Linked DNA regions of Lujinxingia vulgaris. The protein of the gene in region 1 binds, or shares a complex with, the protein of each later gene. Links are inferred from orthologs where the notes say so. Each region holds a gene or a part of one and is shown in the gene's direction. Other genes may lie near its edges.

What was found.
Region 2: the proteins of dnaN (region 1) and dinB are in contact, whole or in part, in a solved structure (PDB 1OK7), measured with the Escherichia coli proteins. The link is inferred for Lujinxingia vulgaris from one-to-one orthologs.

Annotation. Positions count from the first base shown.
Region 1 is NZ_VOSM01000012.1:1,761-13,692, forward strand. The notes cover bases 1,131-3,995. They hold dnaN (DNA polymerase III subunit beta), read left to right. Parts: upstream 1,131-1,933; coding sequence 1,934-3,058; downstream 3,059-3,995. Other genes in these bases: FRC98_RS17980 (hypothetical protein), read right to left, coding at 1,131-1,310; recF (DNA replication/repair protein RecF), read left to right, coding at 3,225-3,995. In the rest of the region: FRC98_RS17975 (hypothetical protein), read right to left, coding at 1-827; more of FRC98_RS17980, read right to left, coding at 1,011-1,130; more of recF, read left to right, coding at 3,996-4,373; FRC98_RS17995 (class I SAM-dependent RNA methyltransferase), read left to right, coding at 4,959-6,485; FRC98_RS18000 (hypothetical protein), read left to right, coding at 6,606-7,421; GTP 3',8-cyclase MoaA, read left to right, coding at 7,544-8,545; FRC98_RS18010 (molybdenum cofactor biosynthesis protein), read left to right, coding at 8,547-9,266; FRC98_RS18015 (cyclic pyranopterin monophosphate synthase MoaC), read left to right, coding at 9,399-10,304; kamD (lysine 5,6-aminomutase subunit alpha), read left to right, coding at 10,671-11,932. UniProt on the Escherichia coli protein: Confers DNA tethering and processivity to DNA polymerases and other proteins. Acts as a clamp, forming a ring around DNA (a reaction catalyzed by the clamp-loading complex) which diffuses in an ATP-independent manner freely and bidirectionally along dsDNA.
Region 2 is NZ_VOSM01000002.1:568,968-580,825, reverse strand. What follows is about bases 1-2,791. They hold dinB (DNA polymerase IV), read left to right. Parts: upstream 1-763; coding sequence 764-1,819; downstream 1,820-2,791. Other genes in these bases: FRC98_RS05900 (PHP domain-containing protein), read right to left, coding at 1,922-2,791; FRC98_RS05910 (hypothetical protein), read right to left, coding at 1-565. Outside these bases: more of FRC98_RS05900, read right to left, coding at 2,792-2,800; FRC98_RS05895 (vWA domain-containing protein), read right to left, coding at 2,941-4,407; FRC98_RS05890 (SurA N-terminal domain-containing protein), read left to right, coding at 4,634-5,674; FRC98_RS05885 (matrixin family metalloprotease), read left to right, coding at 5,677-6,774; FRC98_RS05880 (hypothetical protein), read right to left, coding at 6,731-7,333; FRC98_RS05875 (hypothetical protein), read right to left, coding at 7,417-7,917; FRC98_RS05870 (mechanosensitive ion channel family protein), read left to right, coding at 8,157-10,400; trpA (tryptophan synthase subunit alpha), read right to left, coding at 10,463-11,266; FRC98_RS05860 (pyridoxal-phosphate dependent enzyme), read right to left, coding at 11,263-11,858. UniProt on the Escherichia coli protein: Poorly processive, error-prone DNA polymerase involved in translesion repair and untargeted mutagenesis. Copies undamaged DNA at stalled replication forks, which arise in vivo from mismatched or misaligned primer ends.

The DNA of each region.
Region 1 (11,932 bases):
TCCCCCTCACTCTCCAGCGTCCACCCCAGCACCTCAATTTTTGTGGAAAACGCCTTTCCAAAAGGCAGCTCCTCGGCTGAGCTCAGCGCCTCAAAGACACGCAGGCATTCGGCCCGGTCCAGCTGCCCATCCTCAACGCAGAGCATCCCGATGGCTCCCAACGCCGAGTCGGCCGCGGCGTACATCCCCTCGGCCACAACCTCCCCTTCTTCATCGGGCGCCGACAGGCCAAACCCCTGATCCCGGCTCTCCCGAAGCTCAAATTGCATGGCGCGATAGCGCGTCTGGTTCAGACGCACATCACTCACCTTCCCCCAGTACGCGACCTCTTTCGGATGACGTTTCGTGGCCAGCTGCCCGGCATAGGCAAAGCGGCGATCGAAGCTCCCGCGCATCGTGGGGCCCGTCTGCACCAGGTAGTTTTGGTCGGGGCAGTCCACGACCACCCAGCCCGTCACATCATCATCCACCGCGCAGTCCTCAAAGGGCTCGAAGCGGCCGGCCGGATCGTCCGAGGAGGTCGGCGTTGCGACGGGCTGAGCCTCCGCTTGAAGCTCAGGCACGACGTCTTGATCGCCAGGATCGGCCGCACCAGAAGACGCCTCTGCAGTCTCAGCGCTCTCTCCCGCTGAAGAGGACGCCGCCCGGGGCTCGGCGGTCTCCGTCCCGCTTCTCTCAACCTGCGCCCCGGGCACCTCGGAGGGCGCCTGGGACTCTGGCGGATAATGGTGATGGTGGTGAACGGCGCATCCCCCGCTCAGCCACACGATAAGGGTCAGAAATCCGGACGCCGCAGCGCGCCGGGCGGTCCATCGAGCAACAGTCATCGCCAGCCCTGGGGTAAAACGCATAAAAAAGGGTCCACATCGAAGACATCGTCTGTCTACGAGTGGACCCTCCCGGGACGCGCTCTATTCAAGGGATCACAACGCTTTACAGGTTTTCTGCCGGCCAACGTGATCGAAAAAACCCGACCGCAGCCAACGTCGTCCTGATGCGGTTGGCACTGCTCAGAACTCTACGCGATCCCCCGGTGCAAGATTGCCGTCGTACCCCGGATCCTCGGCCTTTTTCTGCCGGGCTTTGCGCGCGTTCCACGCCGCGCTGCCCAGAAAAGCAGGCGCGGCGACCACGCATAAAGGGCACATCACCGTGCCAAAAGCCGCCAGCCCCGCCACGCTCAGCGCTCCCATCGCCCCGCCAAAGAGCGTGTGCTCCCGCGCCCGGCGGCTGTGCTCGCACTCGGGCTCTTCGGCCCCCTTCACGTGGATCCTCGACCCGTCTTCATTCGTCACGTTTCGCTTCACCATCTCTGCCTCCTCAAGTGTTTCAACCATTTCGGGGGCCAGGACCATCATCCGACACCCCACACGCAGCTCTCACTGAGAAAACAACGCCAGCCCCAAGAACCTTCCGCCACGCATATGCACACGCTCACGGGCTTCTTGACCTCAACAGCGCACCCGGATCCCCTGAACAAAACTCCCTGATTCGAAAAATTTGATCTTATTGCGATCGAGATTGGCCCAGAGGGGCTGTGGAAAACTCTGTGCGAAACCCTGTGCTAAAGCTGTTAATCCACAGCTGGAAAACCTGGGGCAAACTCGGCCCTCAGACTCTCCCCACTTCTCCCACACGCTTTCCCCGATCCGAATGTGGATAAATAGTCGAAGTATTTTGGCCCTTTAGCGCACCTCTCCACATTTCCACAGGCCCTACTTCTTCTACGTACCTCAAACACACCAAACCTTTTTTGTCTTCTGGTAGAAGATCCGTGTCTGTGGAAAACCTTCGCACCTCGAAGGGGCGCAAACTCGCGAGTTACAAGGGCGATTAGCACTTGAAACCCTCTCCAACCTGTGGTGGATTGTCAGGGCTTACGAGCCGGGAAATTTTTTTAAAGAACCCAAACCTCTCCGCGGAGACGCGCTCCATGAAGATTCGCATTTCCAGCAAGACGCTCACCGACGAGCTCTTCAAACTTCAAGGCGTCGTCAGCCACCGCAGCACGCTGGCTATCCTGTCCAACGCGCTTCTTGTGGCCGAGGGCAACACGCTGACCCTGCACGCCACCGACCTGGACATCTCCGTGTCCACCTCCTGCGAATGCGAGGTGCTGGAGCCGGGCAAGGTCACCCTGCAGGCCCGCAGCCTCTTCGACATCGTCAAAAACCTCGAAGAAGACACCCTCTCGCTGGAGACCGAGGACAACCACTGGGCCAAGCTCAAGAGCGGCAACGTCAACTGCCGCATCGTCGGCACCCACGCCGATGAGTTCCCCCACCTCCTCGACATCGAGGGCGTGGAGCTCTTCCCCATCGGCACCCGTCGCCTGCTCGACATGATCGACAAGACGCTCTTCAGCGTCTCCACCGACGACGCCCGCGCCAACCTCACCGGTGCCTTCTTCAAGGTCACCAACGAGAAGACGCTCCTGATGGTCTCCACCGACGGCCACCGCCTCTCGAAAATCGAGACGAAGCCCGAAGAATTCGACGCCGGTGGCGACATCCCCTCCGCGCTCAACAAGGGCATCATCATCCCGCGTAAAGGTCTGGCGGAGATCAAACGCACCGTCGATGCGAAGAGCGATGAACTCAGCTTTGGCATCATCGACAACAACATCGTCTTTAAGAGCGGCCCGATGAGCCTCTCGGTGCGCCTGATCGAAGGCAGCTTCCCCGACTTCACCCAGGTTCTGCCCAAAGAGAGCGAGCACCGCGCCGTCGTCGAAAAAGACGTCTTCCAGCAGGCGCTCAAGTTCGTCAGCCTCTTTGCCAGCTCCAAGACCAACAACGTGCGCATCTCGCTGAGCGACGACGGCCTGGAGCTCTACGCCTCCGACCCCGATCGCGGCGAAGCCACCAAGGTCGTCCCGATGCAGTACAGCGGTCAGGCCGTCAAAGCTGGCTTCAACTACCGCTACCTCAACGACGTCGTCAGCGCCCTGGACGGCTCCGAGGTCTCCATCGAGATCATCGACACCCTCTCCCCCACCCTCATCCGCGACACCCAGCGCGACGAGATGCTCTTCGTCGTCATGCCCATGCGCCTCTGATCCTTTTAATCAGGGCAACCAGACCAGTCTGTGCTGGCCAGTCTTTGCTCTGCGGCTTTTTTAGTAAATGAGTTAGTGCGCGCCTCCGACGACCTTCGCCGGGGGCGTTCGCGTTTTCGCGCCCCCCCTGAGCCATAGAGCCCAAGTTCCCCGGGATATATATTCGATGCTTCTGGAAGCCCTCCGACTGCGCGATTTTCGCAACCTGCAGCACGTGATGTTGACGCCCAACCCGCGTTTTAACGTGATTGCCGGTCCCAACGGTCAGGGCAAAACCAACCTCCTGGAAGCCATCTATCTCTTGAGCGCGGTGAAGAGCTTTCGGCCCGGCACGACCAACCGCGCGCTGATTCATTTCGAGCGCACAGAGGCCACCCTGGAAGCCCGCGTGGAGCGCGGCGGCCATGAGCGCCTGGTGCGCCTGGAGATCTCCGAGCGCGGCAAAAAGGTTTTTCTCAATGAGGGGCAAGTCCGCAATATCTCGGACTTTTTCGGCACTCTTAACGTCGTGATCTTCGGGCCGGATGACATCGGCATCCTGCGCGGCTCCCCCTCGGAGCGCCGCCGCTTTATGGACCGCGCCATCTTCAACGCCCACCCCGCCTTTGGCACCGAATCCACCCACTACGAGGACGTGCTCAAGCACCGCAACGCGCTCCTGAAAGAGCCGCGCCAGGACCCGGCGCTGCGCGCGGTCTACGACGAGCAGCTCATCACCTACGGCGCCCAGATCCTGCGCCGCCGCCTGGACTTCATCACCCACTTTCGGCCCGTGCTCACCCGCACGTTTTCGACAATTTTCGACCCCTCGCTTGCCGCCGACCTGCGCTACGCCCCGAGCTGGCTCGCGGAGGGCGAAGATTTTCTGGATGAGGCCGAAGCCCTAAACTCCCCGCAGTATCTGGAACGCGCCCTGGAGCAGGCCTTAAGGCGCACCGAGCGCGACGAACGCGAGCGCGGCTACACGCTCATTGGCCCCCACCGCGACGACCTCCACACCACGCTCGGCGGCCACGACGTGCGCACCTTCGGCAGCCAGGGCCAGACCCGCGCCTTCGTGCTCGCCATGAAAATCGCCGAGATCACCTACCTGGAAGAGCGCTACCACTTCGCCCCCATCCTCCTCCTCGACGACGTCTCCAGCGAGCTCGACCGGCAACGTAACCGCCTGCTCTTCGACTTTCTGCGCAGCCGCACTCAAGGGCAGGTCTTCATCACCACCACCCACCGCGATTTTATTCTGCTGGATGAGAATCTCAGTATTTTTGATGTGCAGGGCGGCCAGGTCATCGAGCGTGTCTCGGACCAGGGGTGATGAACCGAATACATCGCTCAAACGGAGTGTCGGTGCCTTCGCCGGTTAGAACAGTGGCCCCGAAGCGAACAACGCGGCCTTCGCCGGTTGAAACACCCGCGTCGAAGCGAACGACGCGGCCTTCGCCGGTTAAAACACCCGTGTCGAAGCGAACGACGCGGCCTTCGCCGGTTAAAACACCCGTGTCGAAGCGAACGACATAGCCTTCGCCGGTTAAAACACCCGTGTCGGAGCGAACGACACGGCTCCTTCACCATCAAAATACGTCGTCGAAGGGAACGACGCGGCTGTTTTATCCTGAGATAAGCGCGTCGGAGCGAACGACGCGTCTGTTTCAAACCAAAACCATCGCGGCGATGGCTTTGACAGAGCTCTTTTAAAGGGCGAAAGCCTCGTCGAGCCCATCGGCAGAGCATTTTCAAATTGAAAAACCCGTGTCGGGCAGTCCGACACATCTCTTTCACATTGAAAAACCCTTATCGGAGTGCCCGACACAGCAGTTTTAATTTAAAACCATGCCGTCGAAGCGCATCGAATAAGGCGATCGACGCTTTTGAGCCTTCTACGCCTGAAGAGAGCAAAACCATGATTCTGGAGCTTAGCCGGGGATTTCGACACGGCGATGAGGTCGAGCTGACCATCGACAAGATGAACGAGCGGGGCTTAGGGGTCGCCTTTGTCGAGACGGTCATCGGCCCGCAGAAGATGGAGAAGCGCTACGAGGTCTTTGTGCGCAAGGCCATCCCCGGCGACCGGGTGCGCGTGCGCATCGACAAGACGCGCCGCAAGCGCGCCTCGGCCACCCTGCTGGAGATTCTGGAGCCCTCGCAGCTGCGCATCGACCCGCGCTGCCGCCACTTTGGCACCCGCGAAGAGGCCGGAAAAGGCTGCGGCGGCTGCACCCTGCAGTCGATGCGCTACCGCCATCAGCTCGCCATCAAAGAGCGCCTGATCAAAGAGAATTTTCAGCGCGTGGGCCTCGATCCGGGGCTGGTGCTCCCCCTCAAAGGCATGGAGGAGCCCTGGTTTTATCGCAACAAGATGGAGTTCACCTTCGGTGACGACGCCGAGCGCAATTTCGCGCTGGGGCTTTACCCCTCGGGCTACAAATTCGAGATCCTGAATCTGCAGGAGTGCCACCTGCAGTCGGAGTTCGTCTCGCGTTTTGTGCCGGCGATGGGCAGTTTCTGCGCCTCGGTGGGGCTTGAGCCCTACCACAGCCGCCGCGACGAGGGGTGGCTGCGCAACCTGACCATCCGCGAGGGCAAACGCACTGGCGAGGTGATGGTGGAGCTGATGACCAGCCCGGCACAAGAGGTGCAGTTTGGCGATGTGAGGGTCGATGCGGAGCAGGCCGCGCGCGGGTTTATGGAGGAGGCCCAACGCCTGGCCTCGGAGCTCGGGCGGCCCATTACCTCCTTTTACTGGTCGCAGTACATCGCCGAGAAAGGCAGCCGCACCCGCATCGAGGAGACGTTGCTCGCCGGCGCCCCCGTCTTGAGCGAGGAGATGCACCTCCCGGGCTCGCAAAAGCTGCGCTTTGAGATTCACCCTCGTGCGTTTTTTCAGCCGAATACTCTGCAGGCCGAGCAGCTCTACACCGAGGTCATCGAGCGCGCCGGTTTGCTCGACGCCGACAACCCCCGTCGGCCCAAAACCGTGCTCGACCTCTACTGCGGCACCGGCACCATCGGCCTCTGCCTGGCTCCCTACGCCGAGCGCGTGCTGGGCATTGAGCTGCAGCCCGACGCCGTCGACAACGCCCGCAAAAACGCCACCGACAACCAGATCGACAACGCCTCCTTCTTTGTGGGCGACGTCGGCAAGGTGCTCGCCAGCCCCGAGTTCATCGAGGCCCGCGGCGACGCGATTGATCTGGTGGTCGTCGACCCGCCCCGCTCCGGGCTTTTTGACCAGGCGATTGAGCAGATTCTGGAGATCGCCGCCCCCACGCTGGTCTATGTGTCGTGCAACCCCAAGACCCTGGCGGACAACCTGGTCGCGCTCATCAAGGGCGGCTACCAGCTGGAGGTCGTGCAGCCGGTCGACCTCTTCCCGCAGACCTATCACGTGGAGAACGTCGCGCTCTTAACCCGCCAGGCCTCGACCTGAACCTGGCGAGCAGGGGGCTCACTCGCTGCGGCTTTGCTGCACGTTGGGGTGTTGGTAGTGTGAGCGCCGTCCGGATGGGAAATAGGTGGCGTGTTTTGTGCTGGTGGAGATGAGGTCATTATGAACTTCGAGCTGCTCGTCATCGTGGTGATCGTGGGCTTCGGCATCGCCGCCTTCTTTGGGATTTTGCAAAACATCTCGCGCATGCAGGAACTTATGAAGACGAAATCCTACTGGCGAACGATCGCCGAGACCTTCAACCTCCAGCCCGACGCCGAGAGCACCAGCGGGGTTGAGCGCCTGGTGGGCTCGCACCGCGCCTGCCCCCTTATTCTCACCGGCAAAGGCGACCCCTTGAGCGAGGGCTACGAGCTGGAGGCGGAGATCGATCTCGTCAAAGCGCTGCACAAAACGCTGACCCTTATCAGCGAGCCCGACGCCGACGAGGCCCCCACCATCGACACCGTCTACGCTGAAGGCCCCACCCAGGCCCATGAGCTTTTGCAGGTCCCGGCGCTTGTGAACGCCTGGAATGAGGCCGCCGCCTTCGCCCACCACATCGAGGTGCGTGACGCCCATCTGCGCCTCAAACGCCGCGGGGCGCTCAGCGATGAGACGATCCTCGAGGAGCTCACTGAGCTGTCGGTGAGCCTGGCGATTGTGCTGGAGAATCAGGCCGCGAAGTTCCCCACCCTTACCCCCGAGGGGCGCAAACTCCCCGGCGCCACCGCCCAGGCCGGTCGGATGCCCGTCTCCGGCGAACTTCACTCCCGCAGCACAAGCCCGATGAAGGGCGATTTTTTTGAGGAGAAAGCCGGCTTCCCCGTGCGCGGCGAGTGGGATCGATCGGGAGAGTTCCGGGCGCCGGCAGAGGGCAAAAAAGCGGCCGACAACGACCTGAAGTTGCTCGATGAGGATGATGGCGACCTCTTTTGAGATTATGGGAGCCCGAGCTCGGCTACCCCCTTTGCACGCGCGCCACTCAGACGACTGGACAGCGCCCCTCGCCACACTACACTGAGCGCCGACTTCGGGTTTCTCTAGCAGGCAGTCGGCCCATGACCTCATCCCCCCCCTCATCGCAGCTCATCGACCGTTTCGGACGCGCGCACCGCTCGCTGCGCGTCTCGGTCACCGACCGCTGCAATCTGCGCTGCTCCTACTGCATGCCCGCCGAGGGTCTGCCCTGCGCGCCGCGCTCCGAGCTTTTGACCTTTGAAGACATCACCTTTGTGGTGGGCGTGGCCTGCGAGCTGGGCGTCGATAAGATTCGCCTCACCGGCGGTGAGCCCCTTTTGCGGCGAGATTTGCCGGAGCTCGTCAGGATGCTCAAAGGGGAGACGGCCGTGGCCGATGTGGCGCTGACGACCAACGGGCTGCTGCTCGACCGCAAGGCCGCCGAGCTCAAAGCCGCCGGGCTCGACCGGGTGAACATCAGCCTGGACTCGCTCGATCCGCAGCGTTTTCGCGAGATCACCCGCAATGGCACCTTTGAAAAAGCCTGGGCCGGGCTGGAGGCGGCGCTTTCGAGCGGCTTTGACCCGGTGCGCGTCAACACCCTGCTCCTGGCCGGCGTCAACGACGATGAGCTCGACCGCTGGATTGAGCTCACCCGCACCCACCCGGTGGACGTGCGTTTTATGGAGATCATGCCCATTGGCGAAGGCGCGCTGCACGCAAAAGCGGGCCGCTTTGTGAACCTCACCGAGCTGATTGCCGAGCTGATGGCGACCCGCGGCGTAGAGCCCGACGACGCGAAGGTGGGCAATGGACCTGCGCGCTACTACCGCGCCCCGGGCGCGCGGGGGCGTCTGGGCTTTATCACCCCCATCTCCAACCCCTACTGCGACACCTGCGCGCGGCTGCGGCTGACCTCCACCGGAGAGCTGCGGGCATGTCTGGCGGTCGACGATCAGCACGAGCTCAAAGAGGCGACGCGTCGCCGCGATCGTGAGGCGTTGAAGGCCATCTTTGAGCTCGCCGTCTTCCAGAAACCCGCCGGCCATCAGTGGCGCAAAGGTCACGTGACCGCCGCGGGCATGTCGGCCCTGGGAGGTTGAGATGAAGATCCACGTGCGATTTTTCGCCGGACTCGCCAGCCGCGCCGGCTGCCGCGATGTTTTTATTCAGGTTGCACCGGGGCGCGATGAGGGTGGGGAGGTTCGTGTCGCCGACGCCCTCTCGGCCATCGAGCAAGAATTTCCCTCGCTGGCTTCGATGCTCTCGCGGGTGGCGGTGGCGTTGGACAACACGATTGTTTCGGCCTCGACCCCCCTTTATGAAGACGCGACTCTCGACCTGCTTCCGCCGGTCAGCGGGGGCACCGACCTCCCCGCCACTCCGTCACGCTGGCTCTCCGAAACCCCGCTCGATCTGAGCGCCCTGCTGGCCGAATGCGAAGATCCGGCCGGCGGCGGCCTTGTGGTCTTCAGCGGCGATGTGCGCAACCACCACGAAGGCCGCCGGGGCGTCACCGCCATCACCTACGAAGCGCACCCGGCCATTGCCGCCCGCGTCTTAAGCGAGCTCGAAGCCGAGGTGATGGAGCGTTTCGACGTGCTGCGCTGCCGCATCCAGCACCGCACCGGCCGGGTGGAGGTGGGCCAGGCCTCGGTGCTGGTGATCTGCCGCGCCGCCCACCGCGCCGCGGCTTTTGAGGGCGCCCGCTACGCCATCGATACGCTGAAACTAAAAACCCCCATCTGGAAGCTCGAGCATTACGACGACGGCTCCGAGCGCTACCTCGACGGCACTCCCCTTCAGCCCGAAGATCAGGGTTAACACCACCCCGGGGCGTCACGGCCCCGACCTGTGACTCCGCGCTTACCCACGCTGTGCCCGTTACGCACACCGCCTTGCTCGCCAGTTATTGCGCAGGCAGATCGCCGGCACCTCTTAAGTGAGAATCTGAGAATGAAAGACATCACCCACAAACCTACCAGTGAGCGGTTTGCGCGCGCCTCGGCGATGTTGCGCATCGACTCGGCCATCCTTCAGGCGACGGCCCACGGGCGTAAGACCGATAAGGGAGACGCCATCGAAGCCTCGCGCGTGGCGGGCATCATGGCCGTGAAACGCACCTGGGAGGCGCTGCCTTTCTGCCACCCGCTGCCCATCACCGCCTGCGATGTGCATTTCGACTTTTTGTCCGAGGGCATCTACCTGGAGGTCACCGCCACCACAGTCGGCCAGACCGGCGTGGAGATGGAGGCCCTGTATGCGGCCAGCGTCGCGGCGATGAACCTTTATGACATGCTCAAACCCCACGCCTCTGCCGACACGGGGTTGATCAGCGTGACCGACATCAAACTTGTCGAGAAACGCGGCGGCAAGAGCGATTTTCGCGATCCGGTCAGCGTGCGCGCCGCCATCGTCGTCACCTGCGACGCGGTGGTGCAGGGTTTTAAGGACGATAAAGCCGGCCGCATCGTGCGCGACCGCCTGCTCAAGCGCGAGGGCGTCGATATTTTTGACTACATCCTGCTCGGCAACGACCCGGGCCCCATCGAGGCGACGATCGATGATCTTCTGGCCCGCGAGCTCGACCTCATCATCACGGTGGGCGGCACCGGCCTTGAGCCCTACGCCCGCACCGTCGAGGTGGTGCAGTCCCGCATTCAACGCCCCATCCCCGGCATCATGGAGGCCGCCCGCGCCCACGGTCAGGCCCGCACCCCCCGCGCGCTCATCTCCCGCGGGGTCGCCGGCCAGGCCGGCCACACTCTGCTGGTGACCCTGCCCGGATCCACCGCCGGCGCCACCCAGAGCTGTGACGCCATGCTTACCGGCCTGCTCGAAGCGGTGCGCCCCGCCCTTTAATGTTCAATCAGGTAATGTTCAATCAGGCTCGGATGCACGTTCTCTCGCGAGCTCTCGTGTTTCGAGTTCGGCCTGGCAAAAGACGTGAAACACGAGGCTTTTTGGCCTCGTAGAATGACTCTGTTTCACGTGAAACGCGCGACCCCGGGTCCGTATAAATGCCTGAATTTCAAACGTTTTCAGGCGGTGATTCACTCAAAGGGTCTTGAGCGAAAAATCATGACGATGGCCCTCATCGCTGATCTTGCTCCCCCCGCTACGCTCGGGGTAAACCGGGCCCCTGAGCGCCGCTGCTGCTGACGCGGCGGGCGCCGGTCTCTTCGCCCCTCCACCTCTCTTTTTGCCTCTTCGCTTCGGGTACACGTTATGGCCTCCAAACTCGATCTCGACTCCCGCATCATCGACCGCGCGCGCCAGGCCGCCAGCGACATCGCCGACACGATGGACGCGTTTATTCGCGAGCGCACCACCGTGGCCGTGGAGCGCACCACCCTGCGCCTGCTCGGCGTCGACGGGGTCGATGAGGACGACGTGCCGCTGCCCAATGTGGTGGTCGATCATGCCCTGGAGGCCGGGCTGCTCGCTGAGGGCATCACCCGCCATATCGCGCGGGCGATGATTCACACCGGTCGCGACGCCCAGACGGTCAGCGAAGCCATCGCCGAGGGCGACCTTACGCTCACGGATCTTCCCCTGATCGATGAGGCCCAGATTCAGGAGCTCGGCCAGGAGCTGGCCGCGGAGGCGATGGCGCGTATCGCGGCGCGGCGAGCTGAGCGCGATGATTTTCTAGATCGTTTTGAGAAACGGCCGGCGCCGCTGCATTACGTGATCGTGGCCACCGGCAACATCTATGAAGACGCCGTTCAGGCCCGCACCGCCGCCCGCCAGGGCGCCGACATCATCGCCGTGATCCGCTCCACCGGGCAGAGCCTGCTCGACTTTGTGCCCTACGGCCCCACCACCGAGGGTTTTGGCGGCACCTACGCCACCCAGGCCAACTTTAAGATCATGCGCGAGGCGCTCGATGAGGTCGGCGAGGAGCTCGGGAGGTATATTCACCTCTGCAATTATTGCAGTGGTCTCTGCATGCCCGAGATCGCGGCGATGGGCGCGATTGAGCGCCTGGATATGATGCTCAACGACGCCCTCTACGGCATCCTCTTTCGCGACATCAACCCCCAGCGCACGTTTGTCGACCAGTACTTTAGCCGCATGATCAACTCGGCGGCGGGCATTGTGATCAACACCGGTGAAGACAACTACCTGACCACCGCTGACGCGGTGGAGGCCGCCCACACCGTCACCGCCAGCCAGTTCATCAACGAGCAGTTCGCGCTGCGCAGCGGTCTTCCCCCGGTGCAGATGGGCCTTGGCCACGCCATGGAGATGGACCCCACCATCGAAAACGGTTTTTTGTTTGAGCTGGCCCAGGCCCAGCTCGCGCGCGAGCTCTTCCCCGAAGCGCCGCTCAAATACATGCCCCCAACCAAATACATGACCGGCAACATTTTTCGCGGTCATATCCAGGACGCCCTCTTCAACCTGATTGGCGGCTGGACCGGCCAGGGCATTCAACTGTTGGGCATGATGACCGAGGCGATGCACACCCCCCATATGGGCGACCG
Region 2 (11,858 bases), on another replicon or contig:
TGGTGACCGAGACGCCGCCGAACTCACAGTCCGCCGGGCTGCCCACGCTCACCGAGGGGGCTTCGCCCGGCTCGCCAGCTTCGCCGTCGGCGCCGTCGCAGACCTCAAAGGGATCCGCGTCGCCGATGGTCACCGAGACGCCGCCGAAGTCGCAGTTCTGGGCCTCACCGATGACCACCTGAGGAGCGACCGCTTCGCCGTCGACACCGTTGCAGACCACCGCGGTGTTGAGCACGGTGCCGTCGGTGTCTTCCACGCGCACTTCCTGGCCGCCGGCCTCACACACATCGCCGGGCTCGATGGTCTCCACCACCACCTCGGGAGCGTCCCCGTCGGTGCCCGGCTCGCCATCATTGCCGTCGACGCCGTCGGTGCCGTTGCAGACCGTGGCGCTCTCGACGCCATCGACATACACGATGATGCCCCCGGTCGCGCAGACGTCGCCGGCTTCGATCGACTCGATGGTCAGGTCCGGTGCAGGCTCAGCCTGAATCTCAGAGCCGCCACAGGCAGCCAGGGAAAGAACCAGCGAGACAACCAGGGACTTGCGATTGACGTACTGCATGTACGACCTCCCGATAGGATGTTCTGGATGGGGATTGAGGGTGAGGGTTGGACCTGAGGTCCGGGGCTCTCATAGAGAAAAGGCCGCCGGCTTGTCAAAGGAGGACTTGAGAATTTCTCAAGCGTTTCAAGCCTGTTACAAAGAGCCGGCGAGCCTGCCCGGAACCCGAGCGCGGCCCAGAGTAAGGCGAAAGAGCTCATGAGGAAGATCATTCACGTCGATATGGACTGCTTTTTTGCAGCCATCGAGATGCGCGACGACCCGCTGCTGCGGGGTCGCCCCATCGCGGTGGGCGGCGATCCGCAACGCCGCGGGGTGATCGCCACGGCCAACTACGAGGCCCGAAAGTTCGGCGTCAAGTCGGCGATCGCCTCGGCCTACGCGATGCGCCTCTGCCCCCAGCTCATCATCGTGCCCGGGCGCATGAACGTGTACCGCGAGGAGAGCCAGAAGATCCGCCGCATCTTTGAGCGCTACACCGATCAGATCGAGCCCCTCTCCCTCGACGAGGCTTTTCTCGACCTGACGCACACCCCCCACCACCACGGCAGCGCCACGCTCTGCGCCCGCGCCATTCGCGAGGCGATCTTCAAGGAGACCGGTCTGACGGCGTCGGCCGGAGTATCGATCAACAAGTTTCTGGCCAAGGTGGCCAGCGAGCTCAACAAGCCCGACGGTCAGGCGGTGATCGCCCCCCATCAGGTGGCGGCCTTTATGCAGGAGCTGCCCGTCAAAGCCATCCCCGGCGTGGGCAAGGTCACCGCGCGCAGCATCCATGACATGGGCGTCAAGACCTGCGGCGATCTCCAACGCATCGAACTCGCCGAGCTCGTGCGCCGCTTTGGAAAGCGCGGAAAACGCCTCTACGAACTGGCGCGAGGCATCGACGATCGGCCGGTGCGCACCGAGCGGGTCGCCCGCAGCGTGAGCGTGGAAAACACCTACGCCAACGACCTGCCCGACCTTCAGGCCTGCACCGCCAAGCTGCCCGCCCTGATAGAGAGCCTGCACCGGCGCCTGGGCCGAAAAAAACGCCCGCCCATTCGCGCGGTGTTTGTGAAAGTCAAATTCGACGACTTTCGCCAGACCACGGTTGAGCGCGCTGAACTCACCGACCCCACCCTCGATAGCTACGCCCCGCTCCTGGCCGAGGCGCTCGAGCGCAGCGAACGCGCCGTGCGCCTGCTGGGCGTGGGCGTGCGCCTGGACCACGAGTACGACGACCTCCCCCAACAGCTCGAACTTTTTTTCTAATTTTTTCGATCATAAAAAAACGCGCCGGGACGACTCGGCGCGTTTTTTTTGGATCATGAGGGGGCGCGCAGAAAAGGCGCTCCCCTTTCTACGCCGGCAGGCTCAGCGCCAGCCCTGGCTCTCGGCCCAGGCGGTCTGGCTTAAGCGCTCGAAGAAGGCGTCGCGCCAGGCCGGGCTGAAGTTCACGCGGCCCAGGCGCTCGATGTCGTCGGGGAGGCTTCCGTGCCAGTCGTTGCTGGCGCTCATGCTGAGATCGTGCTTTTGCGCCACGTCGACGAGCCGGCGCTCGGTGGCCAGATCGTGAGAGGGGTGGCGTACCTCCAGGGCAAAGAGCCCGGCCTCCCGCCAGCGATCCAGATGATCGACCATGGTGGTGTAGCGGCCGGGGTGGGCGAGTATCACCATGCCGCCGGCGCCAGCGATAAGCTCCAGCGCATCATCCACCGAGAGGTAGGCCATGGGCACATAGCCCGGGCCATCGGCGCGCAGCCAGCGATCAAACGCTTCCTGCGGGGTGTCGACAAGCCCCCGGGCGTGCAGCGCGCGCGCGAGGTGGGGCCGGCCGACGTTGCCCTGGATCGACTGCGCCATCACATCGTCCAGCGTGACCTCCAGGCCCAGCCCACGCACCCGCTCCACCATCTCGGCCATGCGCTCGTGGCGCGCGACCTCCATCTTCTCGGCGTAGCTGGCGAGGTTGGGCTCCTCGGGGTCAAAGCCGTAGCCGAGCACATGAATGGACTTTCCTTCGGACTGCGCGCTGATCTCAATGCCGCTGATAAAGCTCACGCCCACCCTGGCGCAGGCCACGCGCGCGCGCTCCAGGCCGCCGGTGGTGTCGTGGTCGGTGAGCGCCCAGTGGGCCACGCCTTTCTCAGCCATCAGCTCGGCCATGCGTTCGGGCTCGTAGGTGCCATCGCTGACGGTGGAGTGGCTGTGGATCTCCATAGGGCCGTCGGCCGGCCAGCTCAAAGTGCTCATAGGGCCTCGCAGGGTTGGGGGCTCGCTCACCATCAACAAAAGTGCCGCGGCAGACCTCGTCTGCCGCGGCACAATCTGGGGGCCAGGCCCCCGTGGGTCAAGCGCCGGCGAGCGGGCGAAGACGTTGTTTTATGGCGATATCAGAAGCGACCCGGGGCGGCCTCACCACGCTCCAGCTCCAGGTCGCGCTCGCTGCGCTCAAAACTCAGCGAGCGGCCCGCAGCCGAGCTCGGCGCGGCGCGCTCCATGCCGAAGCTCACATTCTGCATCTCATCGGAGATCGGGGCCAGGGCGCGTTTGGGCAGGCTGAAGCGGCTCATCACATCCTCCATGCGGCTGCGCTCACGCTTGAGGCGCTCGGTCGCCGCTTTCTGATCGCCGCGGGAGTAGTCGCGGGTGGCCTCGCGGATGGCGCGCAGGGCGATAGCCTCCTGAACGCGCACCATCACCTCGGGGCGCAGGCTGCTGACCATGGCGACGTCATCGCCGGTGGTGCTGGCCTCCACCAGCAGCTCGTTCTCCACGGGGCGCTCGGCCACGCGATCCTGGTAGGTGAGGATGGCGCGGATGGCCGCCTTGCCATCGCGCGGGATGCCGCGGGTCTTGACGCGCACCATCACCCGGCGGCTGGTCTGGGCGCGAAGATCGCCCAGCCCCAGGGTCAGCGGCCCGGCGCCCACGTCGACGGGCATGCCGTAGACCTCCTCGAAGTGGACGCCGGCCGAGGGGATCAGCGTGAGCGTGACGCCGGTGGCGACGGTGGTGGCCAGGGCGTCGAGCTCTTCGCTAAACGCCTGCTCGAAGTCGGAGGCGCGGGCGATGTAGCTGTAGTTGCCGGCGCCCTCCTCGGCCAGCGACGCCATCAAATCGGCGTTGTAGCTTGTGCCAAAGCCCAGCGTCGTGACTGAGATGCCTTGCGAGCGCACCCCGCGAACCAGGCGCTGCAGCTCCTCGTCACCGGTCATACCGGCGGTGGGAAGTCCGTCGGTCATCACGATCATGCGGTCGACCGAGCCTGCCTGGCGCGAGGCCAGAAGCGTGCGGGCCCCCTCCTCAATGCCACCGCTCAGGTGCGTGGCGCCCAGGGCATCAATGCGATCGATGGTGCGGATCAACCAGGGGAGGTTATGCGCATCGACGGGCTGCGAAGGCACATCCACACGGGCGTTTGCACCAAAGGAGACCACGCTGACGCGATCGCCGGGCTGCAGCCGCTCCAGGAAGCGCGCCGCTGCGTTGCGGGCCTGCGCCATCGGCTCGCCACCCATCGATCCGGAGCGGTCCAGCACCAGCGCCACATTGAGCGCCGGGCGACGCTCCGCGCGAGACTCCCCCGTCTGAAGCTGCACATCGAGGTAGGTCTCGGACTCGCGCTCAGCGAGCACCTGCGCGTGCGCCAGCTCCGCGCTCAGCTGCAGCGCGCCGCTCTGCTCGCTCTCTCTGGTCGTCGCAGACGGCGTCAGCGGCGTCATCAGCGCCTCGCCAGCTGCGGTGGCCAGCGAGGGCAGCACCGTCTCGGTGTTTTGAAGCTGCGGCGCCTGACGCAGGCCCACCATCAGCCCCACCACCACACCCAGTACGATCCATGCAACCTGCGACGTGTTCATGACCTCTCCTTATTTGTCGGGGCAGCTCCACTCTGAGCCGCGATCATCAAAGCCTTCCCGACTACCAACGGTGCCGCATCGCAATGGATCTAAATTTCTCGACACATTTTCGTGTCGAAGCCCTCGCTGCCGCTCCACGCCGGGAATGCACGCGGCGATGCGCGGCATTCTCTCTACGCGACGCGCCCCTGTTGCTTGCCCCGGCCACTCCCTGTAAGACGCCTTTATGAACCACCTACTGCACATCCTGACCTCCAAGACCCTCGGGCTGCTCCTGGCGATCCCGGTGCTGGCCTGCGACCCGGGCTTACAGGAGCCCCCTGCCGAAGTCTCAGCGGAGGCGTCTGGCGAGGTGAGCCCGGAGGGTGCAGAGGAGGCCGGCGTTGCGGCCGCAGTGGAGGCGTCGGAAGTTGTGGCCAGGGTCAACGAGGTGCCCATTCACGCTGCCGAAGTGGAGCAGCGCCTCGATCGCATCGACCAGCTCTACCGCCACGCGCGCCGCCCCTTTAACGCAAACATTCGCCAGGCCAAGCGCGCCGAGGTCATCGACCGCCTCATCGACCATGAGCTTTTGCGCCAGCACATCGCGCAGAGTGCCGTGGAGATCGCGCCCAAACGCGTGGACCTGGCCGTTGAGGAGCGCGTCGAAGAGCATTTCGGCTCCACCACCGCGTTTCAGCGCTACCTCAGAGCCGAAGGCCTCTCGATGAGCGACTTTCGTCGGGAGGTCCACGAGTCGATGGTGCTGGAGCACACGCTTCTGGGTGAGGACGGCTCAAAGTCGGCCGAGGAGCCCGCGGTCAGCGAGGCGCAGCTGCGCGAGATCTATGCGCGGGTGGCCGCCGGCCGCCCCGCCGCCGAGCGAGTACGCGTCAGCAGCGTCACCCTTTCGGCCCGCGACCGTCAGCGCGCCGCCCGCATCAGCCGCGCGAAATGCGCCCCCGACACGCTCCCCGAGGAGGCAACGCACCGGGAGCTGGGCTGGCGTCAGCGCCATCAGCTTCCGGCCGCGGCCGGGTTCCGGCTCTTCGGTGCTGGCGACGCGCCGGCAAAGAGCGCGGTGGTGCCCGCGCCCGACGGCAGCAGCGTGACGGTCTACTGCGTGCACGAGCGCCGCGAAGCCGGCGTGCGCGACTTCGACGAGGTTGAGCCGCTTTTGCGCGAGCGGGCCAACCGCGCGCTGCTCGAATCCAAACGCCGCGCCCTCCTGCAAAGCTTACGCGAGCGCGCCACGATCGAGCGCCTCGACACACCTGCCGGAGAGTGACCATGCCCCGCGCGCTCGCCAGGGTGTTGCGTCGAAGCGCCGCCCTGCTGGCAGCGCTCGCTTCGCTCGCGCCTTTTTCCGTGGCTGCCGAGCTTCGCTGGGACCCCGCTCCCACCTCCCCCCCCGGCGCCCTGGCCGACCTCCTCTACTCCCCACGCGCCGAATTCAACGGCTTTGCCCCCGAGCCCGAACATCTGCCGCTGACGCTGCGCCTTAAAGGACCGCTCCCCGAAGGCGTGCAGCCCGGCGATGTGATCGCGGCAATGGAGGCCTCCGCCCGCACCTGGAACGCGGTCAGCTGTGCGCAGGTCGCCTTTAAGACCGAGGTGCAGGCTGGCGAGGAGGTCAGCGAAGTGGAGGCGGTGGAGCTGAACTTTGAGCCGGGCATCGGCCCGAACGCCGAGCGCATCGCCTGGACCACCTACCCCACCTCTCCTGAGGAGCGCGCAAGCGTCACCCTCAACAGCACAGCTGTCGTCTGGCGACCATCGCCCGACCCTTTTCAGCGTTTTGCCGAGCCCGAGCGCCCTGCGGTCGACCTGCAGGCGGTGATCACCCACGAGCTCGGCCACGTCCTGGGCCTCTCCCACACACTGGCCCACAACGCCGCCGCGATGAGCGCGGCCTACCTGCGCGACGGCCGCCAGCGCACGTTGAGCGCCGACGACAAGCTCGGCCTCTGCGCCCTCTTCCCCGCCGAGGGCCGCGAGTGCGCACGTGACACAGACTGCCCCGACGCCGGCCGCTGCGTCGACGGCGTCTGCGATCCGCACCGCGGCCAGCCCGGCGACTACTGCGCTTTTGATCTCATGCATTGCCCCGAATTCTGCCTCATCGACCACGCGCCCACCGGCACCGGCTACTGCTCCGAGCCCTGTAACCTTGATGCCGACTGCCCCACCCACTTTGCCTGCCTGCCACGCGCCGAGGACGACGCCTCGGTCTGCACCTTTGCCCCCTCTCCCGAGCTTGATCGCGCGCCGGGGGGCTGCGCCCACACCCGCGCGCCGGCAAACGCCCCGGCGGCGCCCCTCCTCCTTGTCGTTCTTGGAATCCTTACTCGGCGCCTTCGCCGTCGCTCCACGTCATCGCGACGATGAGCTCCTCAAAAACCTCGCGGTAGGCCTCCAGGCGCCCCTCAACGCAGAAGAGCGAAAAGACCCACATCTGCTCCTCGCTGTGGTGCAGCCAGGTCATCAGCCTGTAGGACTCCCCGTCGGCATCGACCCCGTAGGTGAGAAGATCGCCTGTGCGACCGCCGAAGTCGACGTCGCGCTCGGCCGTCTCCACCCGAAAACCCGCCCCCTGGATCTGGTTCTGAAAACTCTGGGCGTAGCGCTCGGCGCGCCCCACCAGGATCTCTCCACTGAGGCGCACCTCGATCTGCGCCTCGCTGTCGCTGGTGGCCCGAAAGGTCGCCACGGCGCCGCGCCCCGAAGGCACGATGATCCACCCGGTGGGGCGGCGTATACGCGCGCCGATCTCCTCGAGGGTGACCGCCTCCGCCCGCGCCTCGACTGCCTCCGGCTCCACGCGACCGCTGGCGGTGGGCGGCAGGCCGTCGTCCGCGCGCTGCACCTCCGCATCAGCCTCCGAGAGCAATGGCTCACCGCGTTGCGGCCCGGCCGTCTGGGCCTGCGCTGGCGAGGGCGCGCTCATCACGCTCCCCCCGAGCGCCAGAGCGACACAGGCCCGCACGCTCCACAGAGCGGCGGGCCTGCAAAAGCTGGCAAAGCTCAGCTTCACTCGGCCGCCTCAAAGCTCATCGACGAGACCACCGAATCAAAGTCGCCGCGAAGGTTCTGCGCCTCGCTGTCCTGCATGTAGCCGATCACCAGCCAGGCGGTGCCCTCACGCAGAAACTCAAACACCACCACGTTCACGGTCTGGCCGGAGTGGGTGTAGGCGTAGCTGCTCAGCTTGCCCTCACGCTCACCGATGGTCGACGCCGCGCTGCTCTGCTGCTCGAAGCTCGACTCGGTCAGGGTCTTGTGGAAGGTGCTGAAGAAGACGTCGGCCACGTCCTGGCTCATCAGCTTGGTGCCGATGACCTGAATCTGGCTGCTGGTCTCGGCGTGCTTGAAGTTGGCGACGGCCTTGTCATCACTGGCGTTGACTTCCCAGGCGCTCGGCGGCGTCACCGATACGCCGAACTCCTCATTCTGCACCGCCTCTTGAGCGACTGCGACCGACGAGAGCAACAGCGTGACCAGCAACACGGCGAAAAAACGAGCGATCTTCATGGGGTATCTCCTCAAATGGATATCGCGACACGTCGCGCGAAGGTCTGTGGACAGCACGGAGTTATAACAGCAGGGGGTGGGTCAGGCAACCACAGGCTCAGGGCCCGTCGCAGGCCGTCCCGCACCGCGCCAGGGCACCTCACCGCAGGTGACGAACGTCGCGTCGCCACGTACATTGACGTGCGCGCTTACGAAACCTTCACCTCCCCGATGATCTTCCGTCGACGGCCCTGGCACCTATGTTCGACTCCCAGCCTCAAAAGTCACGCCCGACGCTGCGCTTTCTGCTGACGCTGGCCTCACTCCTCGCGATGACCTTCGCGATGCTCGGCCCGCTCCACGCGCAGCAGCTCGACATCCCCTTTGTCGGTCCGCCCCAGCCCTCCGGTGAAGGTGGCGGCGAGGAGAGCGGTGGGGAGAGTGATCCCGAGCCCCCCGGCGTCGATGTGCACTCGGTGGAGCCCGGCCTGGAGCAGGCTCAGACCCTGCTGAAACAAAATTACGCCGACTTTCTGGTTCGGGAGCCTCTCCTCTTCGATTTGAGCCTGGCCGACCACCTCCTCACCGACGCCTACGCGTTGTGGGATGGCCTGCGCGACCTGCGCGAGAACATCGCCCAGGTCAACCCCTGGGTGCTGGTGGACTGGGCGGTGCCCATCCTCATCCTGCTGGTCTTCGGGGTACTCTTTATTTTGCTCGACCGTCAGGCCCAGCGCGTGGCCCGACGCACCCAGATTCTGGTGCACGTCGACCTCTCCCCCTGGCTCACAAGCCTCCTGCGCAGCCTGGCGCTCCTGCTGGGGCGCGCTGCGGCCATCGCCCTGCTCGTCGCGCTGAGCTACTTCCCGATCCAGGCCGCCTTCTCCAGCGTGGCGTGGACCCGCGTGCTCTCCGATGCGCTGTGGTGGCTGCTGGCCTACCGCGCGGCCCACGCCATCATCGTCACCACGCTACGCTTAAGCCCGGTCGACGCGGGCGCTACCGAGCACTACCTGCGCCTGGAGCGTTTTGCGCTGATCACCCTGCGCATCTCGCTGGGCTTTTTACTGCTGCTCACCGCGCTCTATCACTTCGACTACCGGCCGGACGCCATTGGCTTTGTGTACTTCGCCTTCCGGCTGACCCTGGCGCTGGCGCCGCTCTACCTCTTTTTTGCCCGCGACGCGGTGCTGGCGCTGCTCCCCGCCCCCCAGCGCTCCCCGCTCTACGCGATGGTGCGGCGCGCGATCTCGGCGAATTACTACGGGATGCTCGCGGTCACCATCGCGCTCTTGCTCTTCAACGCCGCCGGCTTTGTGCACGCGGCGACCTTCATCCTGGCGCGTGGCTATGCGCTGATCGTGCTGCTGACGCTCTCATTCTCGGCCGCCGAGCGCCTGCGCGCCTATGTGGCCCACAAGCGCGAAGAAGCCCGCGAGGAGGCCGGCGGCGAAGAAGACGCGCTGGCCTCCCCGCTGCTGCGCGCCATCGAGCAATGGACACTCGCCCTGGGCGGCCTGCTGGTAGTTACCCTGGCGCTTCGTCTGCTCGCTCTCTACGAGCCGGTCGTCGCCCTCTTAAAAGTGCCCTTCGTCTCGGTGGGCAACGTCGCCATCTCCATCTACAGCCTGCTCACCATTGCGCTGATCGTGGTGGCGACGGTCCTCTCGATTCGCCTCTTCAAAGCGCTGCTCAACGCCAAAGTCTACCCGGCGCTTAACGTCGATGTGGGCGTGGCCTACGCGGTCAACACACTTATCAACTACGCGCTCATCGTGGTCGCGTTTGTGCTCTGCATGGTGGCGCTCGGCGTGCAGCCCTCGGCGGTGATGGTGGTGATGGCCAGCCTGGGCGTGGGCATCGGCTTTGGCCTGCAGAACCTCACCGAGAACCTCATCAGCGGCTTTATTCTGCTCTTTGGCCGCGCCGTCAAAAAGGGTGACTTCATCTCGGTCAACGATGTCTACGGCCGCGTCGAGGCGGTGGGCGCGCGCAGCGTGGTCGTGCGCACCCCCGACAACTACGACATGCTCATCCCGAGCAAAGACATCGTCAGCGGTCGCATCATCAACTGGACCTTCCACGACTCCATCGTACGCGTGCACATCCCCATCGGCGTCTCCTACAACTCCGATCCGCGCCAGGTCGAAGAGCTGCTGCTGGAGGCGGCCAGCCGCGACGACAACATCCTCAAACACCCCGCCCCGGATGTCTGGTTGGTGGGCTTTGGCGACAACAGCATCGACTTTGAGCTGCTCGTGCATTTTGACTGCCGCAGCACCACCGAGCGCAAGCTGCGCGGCAAGTTCAACTTCATCTTATGGGAAGTCCTGCACGAGGCGGGCATCGAGATCCCCTTCCCCCAGCGCGACCTGCACCTGCGCAGCGTGGACTTTTTGCCGGAGGTCAACCGCCAGCTGGGCTTTGGCCCCCGGCGCTCCGACCGCAACGCCGACGAGGTCGCAAACGCCCGATCGCATAGCCCCTCCGAGTCTGACGATTAAGTTCGACCAGGTGCCTTTTACCCGCCCACCGCGCCAACTTCTCCGCGGTGACCCGGCTGGACTCACGCCTTACCGGCGACCTCATCGACCCGCGCGCGCAGCTCCACCACATGGCGGCGCAGGCGCTCTTTAACATCCGGCCCGCGCCCCTCCAGCAGCCAGGCCACCGAGCTGCCGATGAGCACTCCGTCGGCCGCCCGCACCACCGCCTGGGCCTCGGCGCCGGTGGTCACCCCCATCGACGCCAGGATGGGCCGACGCGTGTACTCCCCAAAGGTGCGCAGCCGCTCCTCAAAGGCCTCACCCGTCAGCGAAAGCTCCCCGCCGCTATGCCCGGTCCAGATGATCGGAGCCTGAGCGCGACGCGCGATCTCCCGAAACCTCTCGAGCGACGTCGTCGCCGAGACCGCCCGCACCAGCGGAAGCTGCGCAGCCTCACTGTGCGATTCCACCTCCCCGGCCTCTTCCATCGGAAGATCGTAGATCCACAACCCGTCGACCCCGGCCGCTTTAAGCCCCGCAAAGGTCGGCCCCATCGGCGCGGCCATCAGACGGTTGAGGTAGGTCGAGACGATCATCGCTACCGAGGGATACGAGCGCCGAAACTCCTCGGCGATCTCCTCGATCTGCGCCCACTCCAGCTGCTCGTTCACCGCGCGCGCCATCGCCCGCTGCAGCACCGCCCCGTGGTAGGCGGGCTCCGAGAAGGGCACGATAAGCTCGACCACATCGACGCCCGCCTCGGCCAGAATCCCCATATAGTCGAGGGTGGCGTCGAGGTGCGGATCGCCGGCGACCAGCGCCACCATCAAAAGAGGCCGCCGCGCCGCGACGCGCTCCTCCAGCCCTTGCAACCGATCGCTCACGATGTCGCTCCTTCGCCCCGGGTGCGCGAGAGGCGCCCTAAGTCACGCGCGCCGTCGCCGCTCAAACCCACCACCACGTGCGCATCTTCGGGGAGTGTGGGCGCAAGGCGCAGCGCGTAGGCCAGCGCGTAGCCGCTCTCCAGGCACGCCAGGATGCCCTCGGCGCGCGCCAGGGTGCGCACCGCGGCGTAAGCTTCCGCGTCGGCGAGCTCCACGTACTGCACCTGGCCGGTGCGCATCCAGCGCGCATGCTGAGGGCCGACCACGGGCATCGCCATCCCCGCGGCGTCGGTCAGCGGCGTGACCACCTGGCCGAGCGCGTCCTGCAGCACAAAGGAGCGCGTGCCCATATGCACCCCCACTCGCCCCCGCACCAGACTGGCAGCACCCTTACCCGGGCTGGCGTCACCGCCGGATTGCACGCCCACCAGCTGCACGCCGGGCACCGAGCCCTCCTGCACAAACGCGCCAAAAAGCCCGCAGGCAAACCCGCCGCTTCCCACCGGCGCGACCACATAGTCGGCGCTCACGCCGCGCTCACGCAGCTGTCGGGCGCACTCATTGCCGATGATCTCGGCCCCGAACGCCACCA